Regions from separate parts of the Marinobacter sp. B-12 genome, predicted to be linked through region 1. Evidence: predicted binding sites of a transcription regulator. Region 1 holds the regulator's gene; each other region holds the start of a gene.

What was found. Region 1 encodes sigma-54, which starts transcription at its own class of promoters, with help from an activator protein. Its sites were predicted from a motif close to ANTGGCATNNANNTTGCTNT; they were not measured.
Region 2: AC13D2_RS09455 (CmpA/NrtA family ABC transporter substrate-binding protein) is a predicted target of sigma-54. The motif match lies at 1,706-1,725, and genes of this name have one in related genera.
Region 3: AC13D2_RS15250 (PEP-CTERM sorting domain-containing protein) is a predicted target of sigma-54. The motif match lies at 1,912-1,931, and genes of this name have one in related genera.

The regions. Positions count from the first base shown of each region.
Region 1 covers NZ_JBSXOB010000057.1:115,689-119,857, forward strand. Annotated here, with positions in the region: gene rapZ (RNase adapter RapZ) at 1-616, opposite strand, end outside; gene ptsN (PTS IIA-like nitrogen regulatory protein PtsN) at 645-1,115, opposite strand; gene hpf (ribosome hibernation promoting factor) at 1,211-1,519, opposite strand; gene AC13D2_RS12110 (RNA polymerase factor sigma-54) at 1,644-3,170, opposite strand; gene lptB (LPS export ABC transporter ATP-binding protein) at 3,323-4,048, opposite strand; gene lptA (lipopolysaccharide transport periplasmic protein LptA) at 4,026-4,169, opposite strand, start outside.
Region 2 covers NZ_JBSXOB010000052.1:6,041-10,209, forward strand. Annotated here, with positions in the region: gene AC13D2_RS09445 (ANTAR domain-containing response regulator) at 1-388, shown strand, start outside; gene AC13D2_RS09450 (CmpA/NrtA family ABC transporter substrate-binding protein) at 411-1,652, shown strand; gene AC13D2_RS09455 (CmpA/NrtA family ABC transporter substrate-binding protein) at 1,865-3,220, shown strand; gene AC13D2_RS09460 (ABC transporter permease) at 3,245-4,169, shown strand, end outside.
Region 3 covers NZ_JBSXOB010000061.1:622-4,790, forward strand. Annotated here, with positions in the region: gene AC13D2_RS15235 (hypothetical protein) at 11-196, shown strand; gene AC13D2_RS15240 (hypothetical protein) at 464-880, shown strand; gene AC13D2_RS15245 (glutathione S-transferase) at 1,017-1,718, shown strand; gene AC13D2_RS15250 (PEP-CTERM sorting domain-containing protein) at 1,975-2,553, shown strand; gene AC13D2_RS15255 (dicarboxylate/amino acid:cation symporter) at 2,909-4,169, shown strand, end outside.

The DNA of each region.
Region 1 (4,169 bases):
CCACGAACTGCCGAAGGCTGGTGTCCCAGTAGGGATTGGGCAGGCAGCGCACATCGAACACATAGTCCGAATCCAGTGGCACGCCGTGCTTGAACCCGAACGACTGGAATAGCAGCGCCAGTTCCTGATGGCGCCTTCCCGCGACCCGTTGCTTCACCATATCCCGGAGCTCGTACATGGACAGTCCCGTGGTGTCGATGTAAAGATCGGCCAGCTTTGACAGGGGCTCCAGAAGTTTTTTTTCGTTGCCAATGGCCTCCCGAAGGGAGGTTTTGTCATCACTCAGTGGGTGCTTCCGGCGCGTGGCATGGAAGCGCTGCAACAGAGACTGTTCATCGGCGTCGAGATAGATGATCTCGATGGTTACGCCGGTATCCTGAAGGCTGCGGTAGATATCCTCGAAGTTGCTCAGCTCCCCGGAGAGGTTGCGGGCGTCGATGCTGACAGCCATCTTTCCCAGCCGGCCAGGAGAGTTCTGGTTGGTGGCCTCCTGTGTCAGAGGGAACAACAGGCCGATAGGCAGGTTGTCGATGCAGTAATAGCCCAGGTCTTCCAGAACGTGTAACGCGGTACTTTTCCCGGAACCCGATCGACCACTGACGATGATTAGTTTCATAGCCCGTTCACCTCGGATGTGGAATTGTTCAGCTTGTCTCGGCTGTCATCCGGCGATAGAGAGAGTCTGCGTCGGTGCACTGACGCAGCTGGTCGCAGAATGCGCGCTCGTTGAACTTTTCGGCAAGTTGACTCAAAAGCTCAAGATGCTCGCTGGTGGCTTCCTTGGGGACAATCAAGGTGAAGACGAGGTCCACCGGCTGGTTGTCGATGGCGTCGAACGCAACGCCTTCGTCCAGCGTCAGCAAGACGCCGACCACGTGATCCAACCCTTCCAGTCGACAGTGGGGGATCGCGATGCCCTGTCCGATACCGGTGCTCCCCAGCCGCTCCCGCGCGACCAGGTTGGTGAATATCTGGGTGTCGCTGAGCAGAGAGTCGTGCTTCTGGATCTGCTCGGCAATGGTTTCCATAACCCGCTTTTTGCTGGAGGCAGGCACCCTGCAAAGGGTCAGCTCCGGCGCGAGAATGTTCTCGATAGTCAAGGATGTGTCGGTCATGAATCGACTGCAGTTCCGTAAAAAAAGGCTGCGGCACGTGTTGCCTGGTTAGCCAGTGCCGCAGCTCGATTAACTGTCATGCAGGGGGCTTCGTCCTAGCGGGCGCCGTTCCCATGCATCCGGTCTACGTTCTTTTCCTTGTGCTTCAGGATCTGCCTGTCCAGCTTATCTACCAATCCATCAATGGCAGCGTACATATCGCTGTTTTCGGCCTTTGCGTGAATCTCACCACCTATCACGTGAAGCGTAGCTTCCGCCATCTGGCGCACTTTTTCCACCTCAAGGGTAACCTGGCAATTGCTGATGTGGTCGAAGTGCCGCTCAAGCTTTTCAAATTTGCCTGATACGTAATCTTTCAGTGCGGGAGTCAGTTCTACGTGATGGCCTGAAATATTGAGTTGCATAGGCTTCTCCTGTTTTCAGCTTACCGGCACCCGTCAGGATGCCGGCTGTGTGCCACAGCGTTATGCTGCAGGCGGTATACTTTCAGGAAAGGGCTCTCCCCGTGAGGCCGGGAGCAGACGCTTTCTACACCAGTCGCTTTCGCTCGTTGGATGGAGGAATGTGCATTGCCTCGCGATACTTGGCCACGGTTCGGCGAGCCACTTTGATACCCTGGTCTCCTAGCATGGCTGCAATTTTGCTATCGCTCAATGGCTTTTTCGGAGTTTCCGTTGCAATCAGCTTTTTGATCATTGCGCGGATTGCTGTGGATGAGCACTCTCCACCCTCGTCGGTACTGACATGGCTTGAGAAAAAATACTTAAGCTCAAATATGCCCCGCGGTGTGTGCATGTATTTTTGGGTGGTGACCCGCGAAATGGTCGACTCATGCATTTCCACCGCCTGGGCAATATCAGAAAGAATCAATGGTTTCATGGCTTCCTCGCCATGATCCAGGAACCCCTGCTGGTGCTCGACAATACGTGTGGCCACCTTGAGCAGGGTTTCGTTACGGCTTTGCAGGCTCTTGATGAACCACTTTGCCTCCTGCAACTGGTCCCGCAGGTAGGTGTTGTCGGCACTGCTGTCCGCCCGCTTTATAAGAGAAGCATAGCTTGCATTCACACGAATGCGTGGTGCAATTTCAGGATTCAGTTCCACGCGCCAGCGCTCATTGTGTTTGCGCACGATCACATCGGGAATGACGTAGTCCGGCTCGGCCTGGTCCAGAGTGTCGCCAGGGCGCGGATTCAGTCCGGTAATAAGGGCCAGCACATCCCGTAGCTGTTCTTCCTTCAGGCGGCTGCGACGTAACAGTTGGGCGTAATCACGGTTACCCAGCAGGTTTATGTAGTGGGTAATCACCAGTCGGGCCTGAGCCAGCCAGGGCGTCTCCGGGGGCAGTTGGTTCAGTTGGATCAGCAGACATTCCTGCAGATCGCGGGCGAACACACCCGGTGGGTCGAAGTGCTGCAGACGGTGAAGAACGGCTTGCACTTCGTCCAGTTCCAGCGGGTCTTCATCGGATTCGTCCACCATACCTGAGTGAATTTCCTCAAGCGGGGACGTCAGGTAGCCGTGGTTATCAACCGCATCCATCAGCGCGTGGGCAATGGCCTGATCCCGCTCGCTCATGGGCGTCAGGTTCAACTGCCATTCCAGGTGGTCCTGAAGCGTTTCAGTGGGGGAATTGCGGGTTTCGAAGTCGTTGTCGTTTTCGTCGTCGTTACGGGCTGCTGAAGCTGGAGCGGACTGATAAATGTCATCCCAGGCGGTGTCGACGGGAAGGTCGTCAGGAATGGTGTCGGGGCTGTCTGTTTCTGATGACCAGTCAGGTCCGTTTTCGGATTCGTCCCAATCCGTTGCGGTGTCGGAGGTAGTGTTGGATTCCTCGGTTGACGCTGTTTCAGAGGACTCGTTGTCACTGTCCGTGGATTCCGGATTCTGATTATCGTCGTCTTCCGAGGTTTCCAGCATCGGGTTGGATTCCAACGCCTGCTGGATTTCCTGCTGGAGGTCCAGGGTGGAGAGCTGCAGAAGCCTGATAGCCTGTTGCAGCTGGGGCGTCATGGTCAGGCTTTGGCCCAGCTTTAACTGTAATGAGGCTTTCATAACCATGGTTCAGGATCCGTCACTCGGTCTCTCTCTTCCGTCACTCAGGCTCTCTCTTTATGTCACTCGGGCGCGCTCTGGAGCCGGGGTTGCACAAAAACTCTTTGTATGCTGGCTACTTGCCGCACCAAGCAAGTTCTTTGCCGAGTGTACTACAGGCGAAACTCGTTGCCCAGATACACTTCCTTGACCTGCTGGTTGGCCAGTATATCGTCCGAGTTGCCAGAGGCAATAATGTGGCCGCCACTGACAATGTAGGCATTCTCGCAGATATCGAGGGTTTCCCGCACATTGTGGTCGGTGATCAGTACGCCGATGCCCTTGTCCCGCAGGTGCCGGATGATCTGCTTGATGTCGCTCACTGAGATGGGATCGACCCCAGCGAAGGGCTCGTCCAGCAGGATGAATGCCGGCTCCATCGCCAGTGCGCGGGCAATTTCCACCCGTCGTCGCTCGCCCCCTGACAGGGCCATGCCGACGCTATCGCGGATGTGGGTGATGTGAAACTCTTCAAGCAATTCCTCCAGCTTGGTCTCCCGGTCAGTGCGCTTGAGTTCGCGACGGGTTTCCAGGATGGCCAGTATGTTGTCGCGCACGGTGAGCTTGCGGAACACCGATGCTTCCTGGGGCAGGTACCCGATTCCCTTCCGGGCGCGGCCGTGCATGGGCAGGGGCGTTATGTCCTGATTGTCGATGGTGATGCGACCGTTGTCGGAGGGAACCAGACCAACAATCATGTAGAAACACGTCGTTTTGCCGGCGCCATTGGGTCCAAGCAGGCCGACTATCTCGCCGCTGCGAATTTCCAGGGAAACGTCGATGACGACCTTCTTCTGCTTGTAGCTTTTTGCCAGGTTACTGGCCCTGAGAACTGCCATCGGTATCCTGTTCGCCGGAGTTGTTGTCTGGATTGTTGTCGGGATTGCCGCGTGGCTGTATCACCATCTCGACCCGACCGCTGCCATCGCCCTGATCGGCGGAGCCTTCCGCCGTCACAAC
Region 2 (4,169 bases), on a different contig from region 1:
CATTGTATTCTTCGCCGACCAGCCCGGTGACCGCGCCACCATTCATGCAGCGGTCAAGGCTGGCGTGAGTGCCTATGTTGTCGACGGCATACAGCCGGAACGGGTTCGCTCGATCATCGACTCAGCCGTGGCGCAGTTCGAATCCTTTCAGGCATTGAGAGCAGAGCTGGAAGAAACCCGTTCGGCACTGGAAGACCGTAAGGTTATCGAGAAAGCCAAGGGTCTGATCATGCGGCATGAGAACTGCGACGAGGAAACCGCCTATCGCATGCTGCGCAGCTCCGCCATGGAGCACAGTGAACGCCTGGCGGTTATGGCGGGGCGTGTCGTTACCCTGTTGGAAAGACGTAGCCAGAGCTCAGTGGGCTCCATCCGGAAAGCATCCTGATCAACGCTGTTAGGGAGCCCACATGGTTCGCCCAACCCCGCTTCACAAACATCCCGGATTCAATGTCCGTCTCGGCTTTGTGCCGCTGCTGGATAGCGCGCCACTGATAGTTGCGCGAGAGCTGGGGCTGTTTGATGCCGAAGGGCTGGACGTAGAACTGGTGCGTGAAGGCTCCTGGGCTTCTTTGCGCGACAAGGTCAGCTTTGGCCTGCTGGACGGTGGCCACATGCTGGCGCCAATGCCTCTGAGTATCTCCCTGGCGAGCGACCGTCCCAAAGTGCCCGTTGTGGTCGGCATGGTGCTGAGCCGCAACGGCAACGGGATTACCCTCAGCGCTCGGCTGCATCACGAACTGGTCCGTTCAGACACGGATCTGAAGAATCCCATTGCCACCGCGCGCGCGCTGATACGCGTGGCCAAGGGCAGGGGCGAGCCAATACGATTGGCCTCCGTGGCGCCCTGGTCCAGCCATGATCTCCAGCTCCGGGACTGGCTGGCCTCTGCCGGGCCAGACTCGGAACAGCACGTGCAGATCATCCCGGTATCCCCGATACAGATGGTGGACGCGTTTCGATCAAACTCCATCGAAGGCTGCTGCGTCGGTGAGCCCTGGAACAGCTTGCTGGAGTACGAGGAGCTGGGGCATATTCTCCATTCCGGCCACCAGATCTGGCAGAACGCCCCGGAAAAAGTTCTGGGTATGCGAGCCGACTGGACTGAGCAGCACGACATGATGCACCGGCACCTGTTGCGGGCACTGCTTGCGGCCTGTCAGTGGCTGGATAACCCTCACAACCACGGCCTGCTGCGGGACGTCCTGGCCAGGCCCGAGTACCTGGGTGAACAGATCAACGTGCTGGACAACCACCCGTACAGTCTGTTCCATCCGCGATTGCACCAACACTTTTTTCGCCACTCCGCCAATTTCCCCTGGCTGTCACAGGCCCATTGGCTCGCGACTCGCCTGACCCTCCGCGGGCAACTCGGCCCGGTGGACGACACCATGGTGCGCCGGGTGATAAGGCCCGACCTGTTCCGGGACGCTGCCGCCTCCATGGGCATTGACGCACCGGTTATCGACAGCAAAACCGAGGGCCGGCACCAACTCCCCTTTACCCTGTCGGGGCGCTACGGCCCCGTGGATGTTGCCAGCGACCGCCTGTTGGGAGAGCACCTCCACGACTGGCTGGCCGACAACCCCATGGCCACGCCCAATAAAGAAGCATCACGCACTAAAACAGCCACGAAAACCCGCCCTCAATAACGCCCTTCTTTACAAAAACCCAGATATTTTTATATCTATCAAAAAATTACAAAGATGGCACGCAGACTGCTTAGTCAACATAGACGATCTTGCATTCACTGCGCGGGTAAACGGCAGTGACGAAAACTGACAGAACATCAGGCATTGAGGCCTGCGCCCCGGAAACGGGGAGCAGGCTTTTTTTTGTCTGAATAATACTCCGGGAGAGCACCATGCATTTGAGAACACTGGCAGCGACATTCTTGATCTTGACGGCGGCATGCTCTGCACACGCCGACATCGGCCCGGCCGAAAAGCCAGACCTGAAACTCGGCTTCATCAAACTGACCGATATGGCGCCATTAGCCATTGCCTGGGAACAGGGTTTTTTCCTGGATGAGGGCCTGTTCGTGGAGCTGGAAGCCCAGGCCAACTGGAAAGTCCTGCTGGACGGCGTCGTGACCGGCACCCTGGATGGCGCCCACATGCTGGCGGGCCAGCCACTGGGGGCCACTATCGGCTACGGCACCCAGGCGGACATCATCACTGCCTTCAGCATGGACCTGAACGGTAACGGTATCACCGTATCCAACGACGTCTGGGAGCAAATGCGCCCACACATCGACGATGGCAGCGACGGCAACCCCGCTCATCCCATCAATGCCGCTGCCCTGAAACCGGTCATCGAACAGTACCGTGACAAGGGCGAGCGTTTTCGCATGGGCATGGTTTTTCCCGTGTCCACCCACAACTACGAACTTCGCTACTGGCTCGCTGCAGGCGGCCTGAACCCGGGCTTTTATGCGCCCCAGCGCGGCGATACCAGCGGCAACATCGACGCCGACGTTCACCTGTCGGTCACACCGCCACCGCAAATGCCCGCCACCATGGAAGCCGGCACCATTCAGGGCTATTGCGTGGGTGAGCCCTGGAACCAGCAAGCGGTGTTCAAAGGCATCGGCGTGCCGGTCATCACCGACTACGAAATCTGGCCCAACAACCCCGAAAAAGTGTTTGGTGTGACCGAAGCCTGGGCAGAACAGTATCCCAACACCCATCTCCGGCTGCTTCGTGCGCTGATCCGTGCCGCCCACTGGCTGGACGAGAACGACAACGCCAATCGTGAAGAGGCGGTCAAAATCCTGTCCCGCTCAAGCTACGTGGGCGCAGACGAGGAAGTGATCACCAACTCCATGACCGGCACCTTCGAGTATGAGAAAGGCGACGTGCGAAAGGTACCGGACTTCAACGTGTTCTTTCGCTACTACGCCACCTACCCGTATCCCTCCGATGCCATCTGGTACCTGAGCCAGATGCGTCGCTGGGGCCAGATTCCCGAGCCGAAATCCGACGACTGGTATATGGAAACCGCAGCCAAGGTCTATCGCGCGGATATCTACAAGGAAGCAGCCCGAACCCTGATCGAGGACGGCACGCTCAAGGCCGAGGATTTCCCGGACCTGGATGCAGAAAACTTTGCGCGCCCGCACCAGGGCGAGCTGATCGACGGCGTGGCCTTCACTCCGAGGGAACCGAACGCCTACATCGACAGCTTTGAGATTGGCCTGAAAGGCTCGCAAACCCCATAAGACTTGAGTGTCAGGAGACATCACATGACCACGCTCAGCCAGACCGACTCGTTATCATCAGGCCAACGCTGGCTCCGTGCGCTGATGGAAAAGCTGTCCGGCCAGAACCTGGCCGAAACCTTCCGCCAGTTGCTGCTGCCAGCCATCGGCATCGCGCTGTTCCTGGGCTTCTGGCACTTGGCCGCGCCTCAGGTGCAAACATCGCTGGGCGCCTTCCCGGGCCCGGCCGATGTATTGGAGCAGTCTGGGCAATTGTGGCAGGAACACAGCAACCAGCGGGACCGGGCAGCGCAGTTCGTCACCATGCAGGAGGAGCGCAACGAGCGCATCCTGGCAGAGAACCCGGACGCGGAGGTGAAAATACGCGACTATCCCGGCGCACCCACGTTCATCGACCAGATCTTCACCAGCCTGGGCACCGTACTGGCCGGTTTTGTGCTGGCCACGCTCATTGCCGTGCCTTTGGGCATTATCATAGGCCTCAACCGCCATTTCTCGGCGGCCGTCAATCCGTTGATCCAGATCTTCAAGCCGGTATCGCCACTGGCCTGGCTGCCGCTGGTGACCATGGTGGTGTCCGCCACGTACGTCAGTGACGACCCGATGTTCGAGAAGTCGTTCCTGACTTCGATGATCACCGTCACCCTGTGCAGCCTGTGGCCGACGTTGATCAACACCAGTGTGGGTGTTTCAGCAGTCAATCCCGATCTTTTAAACGTTTCGAAAGTACTGCAACTGTCGTTCTGGACTCACGTTCGCAAGGTCGTGTTGCCGTCATCTGTTCCGATGATCTTCACCGGCCTGAGAGTGTCCCTGGGCATCGCCTGGATGGTTCTCATAGCGGCCGAAATGCTGGCTCAGAGCCCCGGCCTCGGAAAATTTGTCTGGGACGAATTCCAGAACGGCAGCAGCGAATCCCTGAGCCGAATAATGGTGGCGGTACTGGCCA
Region 3 (4,169 bases), on a different contig from region 1:
GAGCCGCCAGATGAGGGTTGAAGCCTATCAGCAGCTTGTTGACCAGGAAGATGCTTCGCCGTCAGATGAATTGATCCGCGCGGCAATCAACAGCAATAAGCTGACCGGCGGCAACAAGTTCGTGGATGAAATTGAAAACCGTATCGGTATCAGAGTTGAAACTCGTAAGCCGGGGAGGCCTGCATCTAAAAAATAGATCTGTCCCGGTTTTCGGTCGTCCCGGTTTTCGGTAATGAATCAGTAGCGGGCAATTTTCAGCGGCCTGCGAGGGTTGTCAGGTGCAATCTGCGAAATGTGGATACCGGGTTTGAACTACCTTATTGGGTATAACAAGTGGCTGTTGACGGACGCACCTACGCTGGCGCTCTGGTGCGCCGAAAAGCCAAAGCGTTAGGCGTTACGATGTCGATTTTAGACCAACTCGATTTTGCTGAGTGAACAATTCATTCGAGGAGAATTGGCTATGAAAAAAACAGAGAAAGTGTCTGTAAAGCTTTACGAGGGTGGATACGAAAGGAGACCTGATGCAGACAAGTTTGGGCTATCTGATACGAAGTTCGAGATTAAATACGATTCACATACGTATCAAATCGAAGACGTTGGTCCTGCGGATGTATTTCTGACATCCACAACGCTAATAGCGGCTGGCGCCGGTGTAATCTCCGCAGCAATCACTGGAGCATTCGCATATTTGGCGAATCGTAAAGGAGGTCATATTACGATTACTGGTAAGAACGGCGCATCCATTGAGGTCCCGGAAGGCACTTCAAAAGAGGAAATAGACTATTACATTGCGAAAGCAAAAGAGATTGACGCAGACTCGCTATTAGTATCGGGATCCCCAGAAAATCGAAAGGGGAAAAAGAAGGGGCGTATATAGTCGCCTAACAAGGCCAAGCAGCATCGCGCACTATGTGCGCTGGACCTTGCTACGCTCGGCTCGGGTTGTTGGTCAATGGGCTATTATAACGGTTAAGATCGGCGTCGTTTATTCAGCCAGGAGCCACGCCATTACCGTGCCACTGCCTCGTTTATATTCTTTCCGTCGTTGCCCTTACGCTATGCGCGCTCGGCTCGGGATCTTGTTTGCCGGGCTGACGGTGGAGCTGCGGGAGGTCGTGCTAAAAAACAAGCCGGCGCAGATGCTGGCGGTCAGTCCCAAAGGCACGGTTCCTGTTCTGGAGCTGGCAGGAGGTGACCGTTCCGAGAGGCTCGTTATTGAGGAAAGCAGGGAAATCGTCGAATGGGCGTTGCGGCAGAGTGATCCGAAGGGTTTGTTGAACACTGATTTAGTAAGCGCTAATGCCCTGATCGACCGCAACGATAACGAATTTAAACACTGGCTGGATCGCTATAAATACGCGGATCGCCACCCAGAACTCTCCCAGTTGGATTACCGGCAAAAGGCTGAGGTGTTTTTGCAGGCGTTGGAAAGCCTATTGGCCAAGAACCGGTATCTCCTGGGGAGCAATATCAGCATCGCTGATATTGGCGTCATGCCCTTTGTGCGCCAGTTCGCCCATGTGGATCGGGAGGTGTTCTACAGTCTGCCCTATCCGAATTTACAGCGATGGCTGAGGGGGTGGCTGGAACATCCAGTGTTCCTGCAGGTAATGGTTAAATGCCAGCCGTGGCAGGAAGGCAATGAGTTGGTGGTATTTCCACGAACAACTGCAGCAACCTTGAAGTGTTCTAGTGCAATGAGTGCATCAAAATAATGGCTTAGTCTAAGGCCAGTAACCACGCCCACGCCCCCCCCCCAGCAAACAGGAGAGCGCCATTGCCAATCCTGGAGCCAGAAAGCTGGACGAACTCTTAGCTAACGTGATTTTGTGTCGACATCCTTTACATACCTATCTGGCATGACAAACCCGCTATGTGCAGGCGTTTGATTCTGAAATACAAAAATACTGTGGCACACAGAGTGCTTTATAGCGTGGTCGGCATTTAAATCCAAAAAAGGAAATTGTCATCATGTTTAACAACAGTTACATGCGAACGCTTCTGGCTGTGCTTCTGAGTTTCTGGGGATTGCACGCCAGCGCAGTGCCTCTGATCTACGATGAGGCTGTGGATGGTGATCTTAGTTATAGAAGTGATGTCTATATTAGTCAGCCTTTGGGTTTTGGCGCCAATATGATTTCTGGCACTGTATCCTCTACGTTCGTTTCCGATAACGATGGCTACGATTCTGACTTTGACTTATTTAACGTACTTATGCCGGCCAACGCCATTCTCCAAAGTGTCTCGCTTGATTACGCTTCAGGCGACGGAGGAAATGGGGAATTCGCGAGTTGGTTTGCTGTGTACTTTTCTGGTCCTGTCGTTGCTGCAAGCGGACTGACCGGAGGCAGCTATTTTTGGGAAGTAAATCGTGAATTACCGGAATTACGCTCTGTAGGTCTGAATGTTCTGCCAGATGGCATAGTTAACGATTACACCATCACTTTCAATGTTATAGAGAAAGTCTCAGCGGTTCCTGAGCCCGGCTCCCTTGGCCTGTTGAGTGTTGCGCTTTTGGGGTTAGGAATAATGCGGCGCCGCAACGCCTGAAGGCAATCGCTCCAGGGAAGGAGCCTCCGGACAGAAGAAAACCGGGACGAAGAAAACCGGGACAGAACTATTTTCTCGGCTTCCCCCTCTATTTTTTCCTATCCCTGCTGAGACGGATCCTTCATATCCATATAGCACTCGCGTATAGCCCATAATTGCACCAGGTTTCCCGAGGCCTTGTGGCACAAGGCCTGTGGGTGTTTAACCCTAGGTTCCTAACAAACTTATCCACAGATTTTGTGAGTAACGTACGTGGCAATACCGGTTTACCCATGAGCCGGTACTGACCAGAATCCCTTGCCTTACGTTTTTGAACGCCTGCTCACTGACGGGCCAGGGTTTAACGGGAGCCTCCATGAAAGCTGTACTTGATGCCTATCTGAATACGTCGCTGGTGCTGCGCATTGGTATTGCGCTTGTTCTTGGTCTGGTTGTTGGATTGGTGGGCGGGCCCACGGTGGCTGAATGGCTGGACCCTTTGGGGGAACTGCTGCTTCGGTTGCTGAAGTTCCTGGTTGTGCCGATTGTCCTGTTAACCCTGATGGTGGGAATCAATCAGGCCAATCTTGGCAGTATGGGGCGTGTGGGCCGGAAAATGCTGGGCTTCTACGTGCTCACTTCGGCGTTGGCGATCACGGTGGGGCTGGGTGTAGCGTCTGCTTTTGCACCTGGCAGTGGCTTGGAATTGACGTCTTCGGAGAGTGTCGAAGTGCCGGAGAATCCAGGCTTCGTCCAGGTACTTCTGAATATTGTTCCCACCAACATGGTTGAGGCCTTTGCTGAGCCGAACCTGCTGGGGATTATCTTCACCGCGATTGTTTTTGGCATTGCTCTGCTGAAGCTGCGTGAGTCAAAGGCTCACAGCGAAGTCGCAGAGCGGGTGTATGGCGTGGTTTCTGGCCTGAATGAGGTCACCATGAAGGTGATGGCCGGGGTGCTCCAGTATGTTCCGATTGGTGTGTTTGCGATTGTGGCCAGCACGGCAGGTGACCAGGGTATGAACACGATACTGGCCCTCGGGGATATGGTGATGGTGTTGTACATCGCCCTGGCGGTACAGCTGGTGGTCTACGGGGTTCTTATGCGCCTTAACGGCGTTAATCTTATGGACTTTGTTCGTGAGGCACGGGCCCCGGTCGCCACGGCCTTTGCCACCCAGAGCAGCTCCGGAACGCTGCCCCTGACCCTGAACGCGGCGCGGCGTTTGGGGGTTCCCCAGAGTATCTATGGCTTCAGCCTGCCGCTGGGCGCCACCATCAATATGGACGGGGCCGGCATCCGCATTGCCATTTCTGCCGCCTTTGCCGCCAATGTGATAGGGGTGCCCCTGGACTTTGTCACCATGCTGGAAATCGTTCTGATCGGCACCCTGGCCTCCATCGGTACGGCCGGTGTGCCGGGCGCGGGTATCGTGATGATTGCTACGGTGTTTGCTCAGGTGGGCCTGCCCATTGAAACCGTAGCACTGCTGGTGTCCATCGATGCCCTTGTGGGTATGGGGGCCACGGCCATGAATGTGACCGGGGATCTGGTGTGTACGTCGGTGATTGCCCGTTCCGAGGATAAATATGAGGCGGTAGAGGCAAGCTCAAGCCAGGCGGTGCCAGAGGAACAGT